One region of the Alteromonas sp. MmMcT2-2 genome, then DNA from elsewhere that is predicted to be linked to it. Evidence: predicted binding sites of a transcription regulator. Region 1 holds the regulator's gene; the other holds the start of a gene.
The links. Region 1 encodes FNR, which switches genes on or off when oxygen is low (the NO sensors DNR and NnrR bind a similar motif). Its sites were predicted from a motif close to TTGATCTAGATCAA; they were not measured.
Positions count from the first base shown of each region.

Region 2: MHM99_RS01105 (high-potential iron-sulfur protein) is a predicted target of FNR. The motif match lies at 3,914-3,927, and genes of this name have one in related genera.

Region 1 is NZ_JAKRFA010000030.1:21,423-29,674, forward strand. It holds gene ccoO (cytochrome-c oxidase, cbb3-type subunit II) at 1-89, shown strand, start outside; gene MHM99_RS15505 (cbb3-type cytochrome c oxidase subunit 3) at 91-252, shown strand; gene ccoP (cytochrome-c oxidase, cbb3-type subunit III) at 269-1,222, shown strand; gene MHM99_RS15515 (FixH family protein) at 1,447-1,926, shown strand; gene MHM99_RS15520 (heavy metal translocating P-type ATPase) at 1,926-4,394, shown strand; gene ccoS (cbb3-type cytochrome oxidase assembly protein CcoS) at 4,396-4,626, shown strand; gene MHM99_RS15530 (sulfite exporter TauE/SafE family protein) at 4,613-5,272, shown strand; gene fnr (fumarate/nitrate reduction transcriptional regulator Fnr) at 5,318-6,055, shown strand; gene uspE (universal stress protein UspE) at 6,300-7,223, shown strand; gene ttcA (tRNA 2-thiocytidine(32) synthetase TtcA) at 7,372-8,252, shown strand, end outside.
Region 2 is NZ_JAKRFA010000001.1:262,365-270,616, reverse strand. It holds gene prmA (50S ribosomal protein L11 methyltransferase) at 1-571, opposite strand, end outside; gene MHM99_RS01115 (transporter substrate-binding domain-containing protein) at 863-1,624, shown strand; gene MHM99_RS01110 (amidase) at 1,754-3,373, shown strand; gene MHM99_RS01105 (high-potential iron-sulfur protein) at 3,472-3,765, opposite strand; gene MHM99_RS01100 (flavin reductase) at 3,988-4,617, opposite strand; gene MHM99_RS01095 (CPXCG motif-containing cysteine-rich protein) at 4,610-4,801, opposite strand; gene MHM99_RS01090 (hypothetical protein) at 4,988-5,275, shown strand; gene MHM99_RS01085 (exonuclease domain-containing protein) at 5,393-7,540, shown strand; gene MHM99_RS01080 (TIGR03643 family protein) at 7,633-7,896, shown strand; gene MHM99_RS01075 (hypothetical protein) at 7,953-8,252, opposite strand, start outside.

The sequences.
Region 1 (8,252 bases):
TCGCGGGCGCGAAAGCGGCAGTACAGGGTAAAACGGAAATGCAAGCCCTTATTGCTTATCTACAATCTCTTGGCACACATTTGAAATAATATGGACCAGGGAATTGTAGGCAGCATTTTTACTGTCATCGTCTTTGTAAGCTTCATCGGTGTTGTGTGGTGGGCATTTAGCAGCCGCAACAAGAAAAAATTCGATGAAGCGGCAAACCTAGTGTTTGCAGACGAAGAAAAAGAAAAATCAAAAGAAGATTAGCAGGAGTCTCGAACTCATGAGTATGTTTTGGACAATTTGGATTTCAGTGATAACTCTAGGGTTAATCATTGGTTGCTACTTCCTTCTACGCTGGACCCTTGCTAACAAGACCGGCGTACCTGAAGGTGAGTCAATGGGCCACAAATTCGATGGTATTGAGGAGTTGAACAATCAACTTCCTCGCTGGTGGACAATTATGTTCTACATGACCATCGTTTGGGGCTTTTTATACCTAGCGCTTTATCCTGGCTTAGGTGCGTTTGAAGGTATTTTGGGTTGGAAGAGCTCTAACCAAAATATTCAATCGCTAGAAGAGTCAGCTCAGGCGCGTATTGATGCTAAAGAGCAAGGCTACCTAGTAGAATATGACCGTGAACTAGATTTCGCTGCCGAGAAGTTCGATCCGATCTTCGAAGCGTATGCACAAGTTCCTGTTGAAGAACTGGCTAAAGACCCAGAAGCAAATAAAGTAGGTCAGCGTTTGTTCCTACAAAATTGCTCTCAGTGTCACGGTTCTGATGCACGTGGTCAAAATGGCGGCTTCCCTAACCTAACGGACAACGACTGGTTGTACGGTGGTTCAGGTGCGAAAATCGTTGAAACTCTTACGCTTGGTCGTAAAGCAGCTATGCCAGCATGGCTAGATGCTATGGGTGAAGACGGTATCGAAGAAGTGGTTAACTACGTACTTAGTTTAAGCGGTCGCGATGTGGACCCTCAGCTTGCAGAAGCAGGTAAAGCTCGTTTCGCAGCGTGTGCGGCTTGTCACGGTATGGACGGTAAAGGTAACCAAGCACTTGGTGCACCAAACCTTACTGACAATATCTGGCTATACGGCGGCAGCCACAGAGCGGTAACAGAAACGCTTACTTACGGTCGTAACGGTGTAATGCCTTCATTCAAGAAAACCTTGGGTGATGACAAAATTCACGTTGTTGCAGCGTATGTTTACAGCCTTTCAAATGATTAATGATTTAAATCATTAAATATCTTAAAAAGCCTCGTTACTACGGGGCTTTTTTTATGAGAAAATACAGCGATATAGACAGCAATACAGAAAGTGTCGTTGCGAACACATTTTGTGCGCCTTGGAGCTGCGTCCCCAACACTATATTTATTGTTATTAACTGATGTAGCAATAATAAATATGTTGTTAGCGACGTTGCTAGTGAAGTAAATACGAGAAAGATTTCGATGAATAGACCCTGGTATAAAGAGTTCTGGCCCTGGTTTTTAATTGCCGTACCTATCATTACACTCATCATGGGTGGCGTGTTGTTAAACCTTGCTATTAGCACCGAAGATAGCCTGGTGGTAGACGACTACTACAAGGAAGGAAAAGCAATCAATGCCCGTCTGGACAAAGAGGCCATAGCCCGCCGCAAGAATATCACCACTGATTTAACCATTGAAGATGGAAGCATAGCGCTGCAATTTCATTCGGGGATTCCACAAGAAGGTAACGCGGTTAAATTAAGTTTCTATCACGTAACGCTAGAAGAGCGCGATGTTAGCGTTTTATTGAGTCGCGACGCTAACGGTATTTATCGCGGTTTTATTGAAGAAAACCTTGACGGCAAATGGCGCATATCGCTGACGCCGATTGATGATAGCTGGAAAATTCAAAACACGGTCTATCTGCCCCACACTGGCAAAATGAAATTCAATCCATAATGGCAAGGCACGACTGTTACCATTGCGGCTTGCCTATAGCGAGTTCAGACAATGGGAAATTTACTACTGTCATTTTAGGGCAACAACGAGACATGTGTTGCCCTGGCTGCTTAGCGGTAGCTGAAGCGATCGTTAACAACGGCCTTGAGGACTATTACCAGTTTAGAACCGAACCGGCGCAAAAATCTGACGATGGTATTTTAGAAACATTAGACAAGCTAAAAGTATATGACGACCCTTCCCTTCAAGAAGAGTTCGTGTTTGAAGAAGGTCAGGACAAACAGATTCAATTGACCCTTGAAGGTATTACGTGCGCTGCGTGTGGCTGGCTTATCGAAAAGCAGTTGTCGAAAGTAGAAGGAATAAAGCAAGTCGCGGTGAATGTACAAGAGCGCCGAGCACTGGTTACCTGGTCACCTTTTCAAATCAAACTTAGTCAAATTCTATCTACGCTAAAACGCATTGGTTACGTTGGCTCGCCATTTCACCCCGACGAACACGAAGCCAGCTATAAGCGCGAACAAAAAACCTTTCTTAAAAAGCTTGGCCTAGCAGGCATTATGACCATGCAGGTAATGATGCTGATGACGGGGCTTTATTTTGATTGGTTTGGCGCCATTGAGTTAGAGACCCGCCAATATTTTTATTGGGTTGCCCTTACACTTACTACACCTGTGGTGCTGTATTCAGGCAGCAACTTTTATATGGGCGCCGCTAAAGCGCTAAGCGCCAAAACGGTTAATATGGACGTACCCGTTACGCTCGCAATATTCGGTACTTACATTGCTGGAATTCGTTCTACAGTATTAGAGCAAGGTGAAGTGTATTTCGAATCCATTTGTATGTTTATTTTTCTGCTGTTACTTAGCCGATTCTTAGAACATCGCAGCCGTCATCGCGCCGCACAGATCTCTGCCAATATGATGCAGTATGTGCCCGTATCAGCGACTAAACTAAATCCGGATGGTAGCCTAACCGAGTGTCTGGCTAAGCAGCTAAAAATTGACGACGTAGTGCTAGTGAAGCCTGGTGAAACAGTCCCCATTGATGGGGTGGTAACCGACGGCAACGCAGCGGTTGACGAATCTATGCTTACCGGCGAGTTTAATCCCGTGCGTAAGTCCAACAGTAGCCCAGTTTACGGCGGCACGGTTTGTCAAGATGGTACGCTAACCATTACGGTTACGCAGACCCTTAAAAATGCGCTGGTAAATCAAATTGTAAGACTGCAAGCAAGTGCCATGGCGAGTAAACCTAAAGCAGCGCAGATAGCCGATAATTTTTCTCGCTATTTCGTTACCGCGGTATTGCTGATTTCGGCGTTAACCTATGGCTTTTGGGCGTATCAGGGTAGCGACGAGGCATTTTGGATCACCATATCGGTGCTGGTTGCAACCTGCCCTTGCGCACTAGGGTTGGCCACGCCATCAGCGTTAACCTGCGCTATGGCAAAATTAAACAGACAAGGTATTTTACTAAAACGGGCAGATGCGCTTGAACAAATTACTGACATTGACACCATCGCTCTAGACAAAACCGGCACGCTCACAAAAGGCAAATTTACTATTTCAAATGCCTGGTACGCTGACGGCGTGGATAGTAATAGTGCGCTATCAATTGCGCGCGCTTTGGAGTCACGCTCTGAACATCCGATTGCCAAAGCCTTTAGCGACGATATAGCCTTTAGCGACGGTGTAGCCTTTAGCGAGAATTCTGCCTCTAGCGGCAGTGCTAACGTTATCGATAGCACTGTACACAAAGTGACTAATTTTACCGTTACGCCAGGAGGTGGTATCAGCGGTGAGATCAATGACACGTTGTTTTCTATGGGTTCTGCAGCATTCAGCGTTCACGAATCTCAGCTAAAACTCATTGAAGCGTTCCCTTCAGCTAACGTGTTTCTCACGGTTAAGGGGCGTATTATGGCGGCGTATGAAGTAAAGGATTCACTAAGAGAAGATACGCAAGAAACTCTCGATATATTAGCTGCAAGCCATACCCTCGCCGTTTTAAGTGGTGATACACAGCAAAACGTTAATGCGCTTACCGCACCATTGCCAATTTCGACCGCTAAAGGTGGCCTAACACCTGAGCAAAAGTACGAAGCCGTTCAAGCTATGCAGCAATCTGGCGCGAAAGTGATGATGATGGGTGACGGTATTAACGACGCTCCAGTTCTTGCCAGTGCTGATGTGGCAATTGCAGTGGGTAATGCCACAGACGTGGCTAAAACTGCCGCCGACGTGATACTGCTTGGCGATCAGCTGCTTTCTGTACCAGAACTTATTCGAACTGCGCACCAAGTGAAGCAAAAAATAAGGCAAAATATTGGCTGGTCGGTAGGTTACAACGTTTTGATCTTACCTTTCGCCGTATCAGGCCTACTTTCACCGTGGATGGCTGTTGTTGGTATGTCGTTAAGCAGTATCATTGTGGTCACAAACTCAACGCGACTCTTGAGCAAATAGCATGAGTATTATTTACGTATTAATTCCAATCGCCATCATCATTGTTGCCGTCGCTATCGTGATATTCTTTTGGGCGGTGAAAACCAATCAATTTGAAGATTTAGATCGCCAAGGTTATAGCATACTGTTTGACGATGATCTTCCGCCAGAAGAAAAAAAGCTAGCTGAGCAACGCAAGCAACTTCAAGACAGTAAAGTAGACAAAAGCCAAGCGCCACATGGAAGGGATTAACTACTTCTCTGCCTTTCTTATCGGCTTAGCCGGTGGAGTTCACTGTGTGGGAATGTGCGGTGGAATTGTCGCTGCGCTAAGGATGGTATCGCCTAAAGGCGCTTCAGCACTACCCTATACCCTTGCCTATAACATGGGACGTATAGTGAGCTACACCATCGCCGGAGCAGTAACCGGGGCACTTGGAAAAATTGCAGCAGATTATATACCTCTTGCCAACTATGCCCTTTCCCTACTTAGCGGAATCATGTTGCTTCTACTGGCGTGTTATTTGGGTAAGTGGTGGACTGGCTTAACAGTGCTGGAAAATGCGGGTAAAGGCCTATTTTCCAAAGTCCAGCCGCTTTCAAAACGCTTTTTGCCATTTAAGACCCCTTTAAGTGCGTTGCCTTATGGTTTTATTTGGGGTTGGCTTCCTTGCGGTTTGGTGTATTCCACACTTACCTGGTCTCTCGCGGCGGGTAACGCGCTAGAAGGCGCTGCTATTATGTTCTTCTTCGGTTTGGGTACATTACCCACCTTGCTCGCTGCAAGCGCTGGTAGCCAATATATTGTTCGAAGTTTTCAACATAACCATTTTAGACAAATTATTGCAGTAATAATGGCAATATATGCAGCTTATCTTATTCATGGCGCAATCGTTTAAAAATGGGTGTATTATTGTCGGGTATTCTTTTAGAGAGCGTGCATTATGAGCAAAGGAAGCCAATTTTCTATTCACTGTCAAAACTGTAGTTTCAGTCACCTGTGTTTACCGGTGGCGTTAAACAAAACAGAAATCGAGTCTCTTGACGATATTATTGAACGCAAGAAGCCGCTTCATAAAGGTGACACGCTGATTCAAACTGGTGATAAATTCCGTTCTCTATTTGCAGTGAGAACCGGTTCATTCAAATCATTTGTGACTAATACCGAAGGTGAAGAACAGATTACCGGCTTCCATTTTCCTGGTGACATTATCGGTTTCGATGCATTAAGAGAGAACAAGCACCAAAGCTATACCTCTGCGTTAGAAACTGCCATGGTGTGTGAGCTTCCCTACGAGACCCTCGACGAAATGTCAGTGCAATTTCCAAAGCTACGCCACCAGATCATGAGCTTCATGAGCGCTGAAATAAAACAAGATCACGACATGATCATGCTTTTAAACAAGCGAACTGCAGAAGAGCGCTTACTGTATTTCATCTCACACCTGTCGCAACGCTTTGAAGAGCGTGGCTTTTCCCATAGAGAATTCCACTTAACCATGACGCGCAACGAAATTGGAAACTATTTAGGATTAACGATTGAAACGATTAGTCGTCTGTTAAGCCGTTTTCAAAAAGACAACATCATAAAAGTAGACGGCAAGCTTATTACTATCTTGGATTTCGATAGACTAAACACCAAACTAGCGGCGCTTAACGGCCCAAGCGTTGTCTGCGGTTAGCCGTTTTTAGGTGTTAAACAAGGCGCGCACTAAGCGCGCTTTTTTGTGACCTTTGGTAGCCACATATCTAACCTTTCAGCGCCACGCCGGTTGCTCCATATTCAATTAGGTAGGTTCACTCATGGTCGCCTCGTAAAATTCTTGATCTAAAACAACTTACGTTTTTCCCAATGTCGTTTATAGTTAGTATTAGAAAGCTTCGATTTCGACAGCCGCTACTAAGTTTCGTAGTTAGGGGGACGTTATGATTGAGTGTAAACGAATTCTGGCCGTGGTAGATGCCGAGCGCGATAACCAACCTGCACTAAGCCGAGCTTATGAACTCGCTTCAAAAACAGGCGCTTCAGTTACCGCAATGATGGTGGTATACGACTTATCTTATGATATGACGACCATGCTTAGCCCGGATGAGCGCGAGTCAATGCGCGATGCAGTTACAAAGGAGCATGCAAAATGGCTTGCCACCCACTTAAGAGAACAAGGATTCACTGAAACTGATATCGTTGTAGAATGGAATAATCGTGCGTATGAGTCGATTATTTACTACACCCTAAATAATCAGATAGATTTAGTGGTAAAGGCAACCAAAAAGCACGACGATCTTGCTTCTGTTATTTTCACCCCCACCGACTGGCATTTAATGCGTAAATGCCCTCGGCCAGTATTACTCGTTAAAGAGCACGACTGGCCAGAAGGAGGAGAGATTATTGCTGCAGTAAACGTAGGCAGTGAAGATGATGAGCATGCCGCACTTAACGATAAGCTCACCCTCATTGCTAACGACTACGCCTCTTTATTGAAAGGTAGCGTAAATTTGGTCAACAGTTATCCTTCTACACCACTTAATATCGCCATAGAAGTACCTGAGTTCGACCCCGATACCTATCACGACGCGGTAAAAAATCATCATTTAAAAGAAATGCGTAGTCACGCGTTGAAGTACGGTATTCCTGAAAATAAATGTGTAGTAAGAGAAGGCCTTCCGGAAAAAGTTATCCCGCAAGTGGCAAAAACACTGGATGCAGAGCTTGTTGTTATTGGTACTGTTGGCCGCGTGGGCATTTCAGCGGCCCTAATTGGTAACACTGCAGAACACGTGATCGACGAACTCAATTGCGATGTGCTTGCTATTAAGCCAGATGGATTTGTGTCGCCGTTGTCGGTGTAGTCTTTTCATCAAGTCTACATAGCCCGTGTTTGCCGTTACTTAGCGGCCAACACGGTATGTCACCAACAAATTTAACTTCACAAGCATGGTCTCGAAAAGCCGCTTTAATGTATAATGGTGGCTTTATCACAAACCAAGCTAGTTAATTATGAGTTTAGGCACAAACAGTGCTGACGCGTCGCCATTAAATGCTGCGCAAAGTAAGCAAAAGTACAACTTCAACAAACTTCAGAAACGACTTCGCCGCAATGTGGGTAAAGCCATTGGCGATTTCGGTATGATTGAAAACAACGACAAAGTAATGGTGTGTTTATCTGGCGGTAAAGACAGCTACACCATGCTAGATATTTTATTGTTTTTAAAGAAGATTGCGCCTATTCACTTTGATATCGTTGCGGTTAATCTTGACCAAAAGCAGCCTGGTTTCCCAGAACATATCTTGCCTGAATATCTAGAAAGCATTGGCGTTGACTACAAAATTGTAGAAGAAGACACCTACTCTATTGTTAAAGACAAAATTCCAGAGGGAAAGACGACTTGCTCTCTCTGTTCTCGCTTGCGCCGTGGTATTCTGTACCGCACGGCAAAAGAGTTAGGTGCGACTAAAATTGCATTAGGTCATCACCGCGACGACATGCTAGAAACGTTTTTCCTCAATATGTTTCATGGTGGCAAGCTTAAGTCTATGCCGCCAAAGCTAGTCAGCGACAACGGTGAACACATCGTTATTCGTCCATTGGCGTACTGCACAGAAAAAGACATCGAGAAATATTCTCAGGCCGCTGAATTTCCGATTATTCCGTGTAACCTTTGTGGCTCACAAGAAAACCTACAGCGCCAAAACATAAAGGCTATGCTTCAAGACTGGAACCGTCGCTTCCCAGGTCGTATAGAGTCGATGTTCCGTGCGCTTCAAAACGTAGCGCCTTCACACTTAATCGACAGCAACCTTTATGATTTTAAAGCTATAGCTACACAAGAAGGCCCGGTAGAAGACGGTGATATCGGGTTCGATGAACCTTCTTTCAC
Region 2 (8,252 bases), on a different contig from region 1:
GGTCGATATCAATGCCGATGACGCGTTTAGCACCCAACTTCAGCGCAGCCAGCGCTAATATTCCAGAGCCACAGCCAAAATCGACAACGGTTTTATCTGTCATATCTATGCCGTCAAGCCAGCGCAAGCAAAGCGCTGTGGTAGGGTGCGTGCCAGTACCAAAGGCAAGCCCAGGATCTAGCATTACGTTAACGGCGTTTGGATCGGGAACATCGCGCCAGCTTGGGCATATCCACAAGCGCTCGCCAAATTGCATGGGATGGAAGTTATCCATCCACTCTCGCTCCCAGTCTTTGTCTTCAAGTGGCTCAAGCTTATATTTAAAATCAGGGCCTAAGATTTTGGCTTTACCCAAGCGCTGAAGGATGCCTTTCATATCGGCATCAGCTTCAAATAAGCCGACGACTTGTGTATCGGGCCACAGTAACACTTCACCCGGCTTGGGCTCGTACATAGGGGTGTCTTTCGCATCCACATAGGTCACTGCTTGTGAGCCGTTGGCCGTTAGCATGTCGCCTATTGATTCTGCATGTTCAGAGGAGGTATTAATTCGAAGTTGTAGCCAAGCCATATTTATCAATCGTTGAGACCTTTACTCATTATTGTACCTTTGCTTGGCAGTAAACAAAATGCAGGCAAGCGAAAAGCTTTCAGTAAATGAGAACGCGATGCTTACAGAGGCATGATCAAATCTAACCACTTTGGTTCTCAACAGGCTCTCAAGTACCCAATAAAACTTGGCTGCTCAATTGATTACGTAAGCCTCGAGAAAAACTAACCTTTTGTCGACTGGTGAAATTCTAATATAAGTTTATATTATGAGAAGGGTATCGTTTAATTTATAGTTTGGTTCATCTGTTGTATGCGCGCACCTTTATCTGCTGTTTGTTTACTGTGTTTTATCATACCGCTTAGCGCGAAAGAGCTAGATGTGGTTGTGGGCTGGAACAAGCCTCCATACGTTATTTCACAAGAACACACCGGCTTTGAAGTTGACTTGGTGCGGGCGATCCTTGCTGAAATGGGATATGGATTGTCGCCTATTTATGTTCCTTTCGGGCGTACGGCAAGGTTATTAAAAGATGACGCCGTTGACATTGGACTTACCCTTAATCCTGCACACATAGTCGATCAAAGCATTTTATCTGAGCCATATATTATCTATCAGAACGTCGTGGTAACACGCGCAGACAGAGAACTGACGATAGACAGTATCGACGATTTGAAAGGTAAAAGCGTCATTGCTTTTCAAACCGCTCAATCGGTATTAGGTGAGGACTTTGGGCGAACTCTCGCATCGCAAACTACCTATATAGAAATGGCACGACAAGATCGTCAAGTGGACATGCTGATGCGCGGCAGCGTCGATGTTGCCATTCTCGATAGAAATATTTTCAACTACTTCAAATCTGCAAACAGTGCTTATGCCGAAGACGCAACCGTCTTTCATGAGCTTTTTCCTATATCGCCTTACAGTGCTGCAATCCCCGACCCAGCGCTAAGAGCCAAGTTTAACGCCACCCTTCGGCTATTTATTGAAGATGGGCGGTATCAGTTACTGCTTGATGAATATAAGCTTGATAACCTCCTTCATAAGCTTCCCGTTGCGGAAACGGCAAAATAATTCTTAGACAGTGAACTATTTCTGATTCAACGTATAAGAAACTAACATTACGTTACCTTCTATTGCCGTCAAACGCTGCATAATAAGAAGGAGTAACAGGCGCTAGGATCATACGTTAAGGAAAGGTTTATGTTGAAACAGGGTTTTTTGCTGGCCGTAGTCGTGCTTTGCACTGCATGCGTGTCTCAAGCAAATCATACAGATAAGATTGAGCAATGGTTAGATAAGCCTGCTCACGTTCAGGCGCAAGCTATTGCGAGTGGCGACACGACATCTGCTGAGCTCGTTAACGGTTATCTTGCGCGAATCGAACGGCTAGATGAAAAGGTAAATAGCGTTTTAGCGTTGAACCCTAACGCGCTGACCGAAGCGAAGGCCATCGATAAACGACTAGCGAACGGCGAGACGCTTGGCCCTCTGGCAGGTATTCCCGTGCTGCTAAAAGATAATATAGAAAGTAAAGAGATGCCCACCACAGCTGGCTCAATGGCGCTTATTACTAATGACACTGGTCGCGATGCGCCTATCGTAGAAAAACTGAAAGCGGCAGGGGCAATTATTTTGGGTAAAACCAATTTGTCTGAATGGGCAAACTTTCGCTCTGAATCCTCTATCAGCGGCTGGAGTGCAGTTGGCGGGCTTACCCGAAACCCCCATATGCTATCAAGAAGTGCTTGTGGCTCGTCATCGGGCTCGGGCGCTGCCATGTCACTTCGCCTCGCGTCACTTGCCGTGGGCACCGAAACCAATGGCTCTATTATTTGTCCGGCATCCATAAACGGGGTAGTCGGCTTTAAACCAACCGTGGGCTTGCTTTCCAGAACTCACATAGTGCCTATTTCTTTCAGTCAGGACACCGCAGGACCAATGACGTCTAACGTTCAAGACGCCTGGCTGATGACGGCAATAATGGCGGGCCCTGATGCGGGCGATAACGCGACACTAGACGCTGAGTCTCACCGTCCAGCTATGCCCGCATCGTCCATGCTTGCTACCGATTTAAAAGGCAAGCGTATTGGTGTGGTTAGGTACCGCCAAGGCGATAACCCTCATGTGCTGGCTGTTTATGAAAGCGCGTTAAAGCAGCTTAAAGCGGCGGGCGCGACGCTGGTGGACATCAGTGACTTCTCTCAGCCAGATTCATTTTGGGCCGACTCTTATAATGTTCTGCTGAGCGAGTTCCATCATAGTATTAACGAATATTTATCGGGGTCGCCGGCAGAGCTTCCTGCAAGGAACTTGTCTGAGCTTATCGATTTCAATAACAAAACAGAGCGCGAGTTAGCGCTATTCAATCAAGACATTTTCGAAAAATCGCTCGCGTCGGCAGCCATTGAAAGCGAAAAGTATCAAAATGCACTGCGCCTTATCCAAGACACAGCGGGCAAAAATGGTATTGATACGTTGTTAGCAAAGCACAATGTTGATGTACTAGTTGCGCCCTCAAACAGCCCTTCTTTTTTAATAGATGGCGTATATGGTGACCATTCGCCTGTCGGTTTTATCGGTATCGGGTATTTGGCCGCAATTGCAGGATATCCGCATCTCACAGTGCCCGCTGGACAGGTGAAAGATCTTCCTGTGGGAATTAGCTTCATTGGCGGTAAATGGCAAGACGAAAGCGTGTTGAAAATAGGTAGAGTTTTTGAAGCAAAACACGGCTTCTTCATTAAGCCTGGCCTTCTGCCTACACGTTTTGACAACCCAGCGCTAAAAGGTATCGAAGACGGAATTGACGTAGTTCGCTAGCGGGAAATGAGGATACATAATCGTATTTCGCCTCAACAGAAACGAAAAAAGCCCTTGGTTTAACTCAAGGGCTTTTGAACGTCTTTTCTTTCGATTGGTTAGCCAGGCTTTTTCACCCAAGCGCTACACCAGCCATCAGCGTTAACAAGCTTATTAGGGAAAATGTTACAAGGGCGGTGTTGTTCGCCATCGGCGCCCTGCACGTACATGCAGTTTGCGCATTTTGCACCTTCAACAGTTGACGACGGTGTGTAGTTCAGTGCTTTTGCAGTAGGGTCATCAGCGCTCAATTGTTCTTGAGCCTGAGCACGTAACGCTACACCACCTAATGTAAGACCGATAACTGTCGAGCCAGAAAGCTTTAAAAAGTCACGGCGATTTACAGATTTCATAACATTCTCCTTAAGAGATAGAAACGATAATGATTCTTTTTTATTCAGTGCCTTAAACGCAAAAACCTGCCCAAAGAGGCAGGTTTTGTTTCATGCTTAAATACTATCTCTTTTTGAAAAAAGATCGAACGAAATCTCGCTTTTTCGCTTGATCCAGATTAAATAAACTTCAGAGTTACAACCTTAAGTATTGAATGTAAGACCGCTGGACAGTTTATTAGTTCATTTCACGGTTAACTTTACATCGGGCTTTGCATACGCAAATTGTGCAATTCGTTGTGTGCTGTGGTAGCTGTCTAGGCCTGAGATACAGGCCGTTTGCGCTTGTTCTATATCAGCATAGCCGTCGGAATCTATTATTTGCTCAGGAACGTAGAGCTCTTGGATTTCGCCGATAACCATTTCGGTTTCATTAAGCAAAGTAAAATGCTGTGCTACTTTTAAGCCCATTTTAATTTTACTTTCTTTGACATACGGCGCACTGAAGGACTCACTGATCTGCGCGGTTAACCCAACGGCTTCAAATTCACTTTCTTCTGGCGCATAGCGGGCTGATGTTTGGTGGGCTTTGTCGACCCAGTCAACAGCCACGTGATTTAGCGTATAAAAGCCCTGCTGTTTTATATTGCTTAACGTATCTCGCGTGACGGTATGTGGACGCATGATCATGCCAATGAGAGGCGGGTTTGCACCGACATGAACAATTGAGCTCACTATAGCCAAATTATTTGTAACGCCGTTTGTTGTACCCACCAAAGTCGCCGATTTAAAACCAGACAAACTATTAATTAGGTTTGCGCGGTAGCGCTGTGCAAGGGCGTCTATATCACCGCGGGTAAACTGCTTAGTCATTCTCTCTTTCTGCCTCTATCTGAATGTCATCACCGTGCTGATAAGCAGTAAGCTCAATGGGCTGACAACACACTTGGCAGTCGAGCACCTGTACTTGGCCAACATCGTTAATTTCATCTATTTCAACATCATTTGGGGCCATACAGTAAGGACAGGAAAAGCCCATGGAACGAGTTAAACTCATATTTAAATGCCTTTGTAATCACTAATGCTATTTGTTACGTAATGCAAAGACGAGTGGATTTTCTTTTAGACACGCCCCTTGTATCTGATTTTAAGAGAAAAGGACAAGACTGCCATTTGACGCTTATGAGTAATCAGAAAACTGGGTGCACAAATAATAGATGTGATAGACGAAAAAGGTGACCTTGTGGCAAATAAAGTCGGTCAATGCCCGTGCTGTAATAGAGAAACTCGCCTTACTTACCATCATCTTATACCGCGAAAAATGCACAGGCGTACCTATTTTAAAAAGCACTTTAGCAAATCGGAGCTTCAGGACGGCATTTACATTTGCAGACAATGTCACAGCGGTATACATCGATTTTATGATGAGATGACGTTGGCCAAACACTACTTCAATTTGCAGCGTTTATTGGCAGATGCGCAGCTTTCTTCGTTCTTTCATTGGGTGTCTAAACAGCGCGTACGCGTGTAAAAGTACACGCTATGCACTATTAGCAGCAGATGTGATAACCAATCGCGGAGGATTTAATTTGATTCGCGTGGCTGTATAAATATACACTGCTGGTGTTTTCATAGCCAAAGATACCTCATGCGAAAAGATTTACCGCCACGTTATTACCTTACACACTTTCACGAGTTCCTTGGGTTCTTTGAGGGTGCTAGCAGGGCGCTTCTAAGTGACGAAGCCACTGACTTTGTTAGGCGTTTTAAAGCGTTAGACGATGACAAACAGTGTATTGTTGTGCGCGCTGCAAATCGCAAGTACGCAGTGATTGACAGGACGCAGTTCAATTATAGCGAAATCGCTGTGCCACAAGAGCAAATAGATTGGCTTACCAACAACGGCTGGTTTGGTGACCTTACCCACGCTTCGCTTAATGACATCGCAGGTGTCTTGACCAAGAATGCTCTGCTTGAGCTACTTGCTGAATACGGCAGTATTAAGGGGCTCGCATCTCTCACCAAGCCGAAACTCGTCACGTTACTTAATGAGCATATTGGTGCTAAGGGCTGGCCCGAGAGCTTTTCGCTAGACAATTATTTAGTGTGCTTATTTGACGGTGCACTTCGCTACTTACTTTTTATTTATTTTGGTAACACCAAAAGCCGTCTAAATCAGTTTTCTATGCGTGATTTGGGCGTAATGAGAACCCGCTCTGATTCTGTAACCGATACGGCGCGTTTTGACACTAAAAGCGATGCCCAAGCTTCATGGTTTTACGCTAACCATTACAGTCAATTAGCCTTTTATAACGATGATATGTTGCTTGCCATAGCCGAAGGTGAACTCCCAGCGACTGAGGGGGTGTCGGCCAGCTTTTATCGCGACCAGTTACTGTATGCGTTAGGCCTTAAAGTGTTGGCTTTTAATAGACCGAAAGGACTAGAGGTGTTGAAGCTAGCTCAAAGCGATAAGGCAAAAGAGAAGTGGCTAAGAGAGAGCTACAAAGACGGAGATGAAGATGGCGTTAAGCAAGCACTTGAAGAAATAATTGATAATCCGCCATCGGATACACTATTAGCTTTTGCGGAAGATTTTTACGCCCGCAAATACCATAAAAAGCGCACCAGTACGGTTACTGATATGCTTCGTAATGCTAGCCGTACACTGGATATTGACGTAAGCCAAAACCAACAGGTTGAGCGTGGGGTATTGGCGCACTATGCTCGGCACGGCATTGAAGGCTGGCGCACGGAAAATCGACTATGGCGTAGTTTGTTCGGCCTTACTTTCTGGAAGCAGCTTTATGAAGAAGATACGCTGGTTACAGAGTTTGATCGCAGGCCGTTGTCGCTTAAGCAAAATAACTTTTACGCAAAGTTTGAGCACAGTATTGAGGCATTGTTACAGGCGCTTGATAGCAAAGAAAAACTGCGTTTTCATATTCACAAAATGGCCACGATGCACTATGGCAAAGTGAATAGCCTGTTTATGTGGTCTAGTCATTTGCTTACGCCTATAGAAGCGCTAATTGAGCATGGTTCGCTAGATTCGATTTATGCTTTACTTCGCATGATGTGCAAAGACTTTGAGAGCCTCCGAGATGGCTTCCCCGATATCATGGTATTTGACGGCGCACTTCGCTTTGAAGAAATCAAAGCGCCTGGCGATCAGCTTCGCCGAAATCAGCTGGTTTCAATTCAACGTTTGCAGCAAGCTGGATTTGACGTTGCGGTAACAACAGTGAAATGGATACGCGACCCAGCACAGCCTTATGTTGTGGTAGATATAGAGACCACTGGAGGAAACAGCAGCTACAACCGGATTACCGAAATAGGTATGGTAAAACTTGTTGGTGGGAAAGAGGTAGACAGGTTTCAAACCCTGTTAAATCCGCAGCGCCGCATTCCTAGCAACATTACCCGCCTTACTGGAATTTCGGATGACATGGTGGCAGATGCTCCGCTTTTTGCTGAAGTAGCGGAGCACGTGGCAAATTTCACCGAAGACGCTGTGTTCGTTGCTCACAACGTAAACTTTGACTACGGGTTCATTAAGCAAGAGTTTGCAAGACTAGAGCAGAGTTTCAGGCGACCCAAAATGTGTACCGTTCGCGAAATGCGTCGCACCTATCCTGGGCTGCCTTCTTACTCGCTGGCAAACTTAACAAAGCATTTTCACATAGAAATGGAGCAGCATCACCGTGCGCTGAGCGATGCCAAAGCCGCTGCCGAGTTGTTAAAGCTAGCGTTTGAAAAAGACGATGAGCTGGTGGGTATTTCGTCAAATACGTAATTGTCCTCGTGTTATTTTAGACTGGTGTACTGAACAAAATGCGCGTTAGCTTAGTATCTAAAGGGTTAAAAATGCATATTGAGAAGTAAGAGATGGCATTAACTGAAGAACAAGAATCACGAATAATTGAAATGGCGTGGGAAGACCGCACGCCGTTTGAAGCCATTGAGCGTTTATACGGGCTGCCAGAAAAAGACGTAATAAAGCTTATGCGCAAAAACCTCAAACAGAAAACTTTCAAAAACTGGCGAGAGCGTGTATCGGGCAGAAAAACAAAGCACGCTAGCTTGCGACCTGAAGGTGTAGACAGAGGGTATTGTCCTTCACAGTATAAATACAAAAGTGCCAATAAGTAGTGTACCCAATCAGCGCGTGGGGTCTGTAGAGCCCCTTTAGCGAAGGCTGCACTACATTACTTCTTAGGATGCGTCATTGTTGTTATCGGTAAGAGGAATGCGGTTAGCTGCTGACGTAACGGCGTAGGGAATATGATGGTATTACTAGATTGGGTAATGCTTTTTGCGTGATGGACTTGGCGCAGTAAATTCTGATAGGTTTCATCACTTTGCTGAACGGCTTCCACTTTTTTCATCATTAATTCAATGAATTCTGCTGGTGAAAGGTCATTATGCTGCCTTATTTCAAAGGCCAGCGCCTTGATCACGTACGCTTCCCATTCTTTCCTGTAACTGTCTTTCAGGCGTTCAGGGTA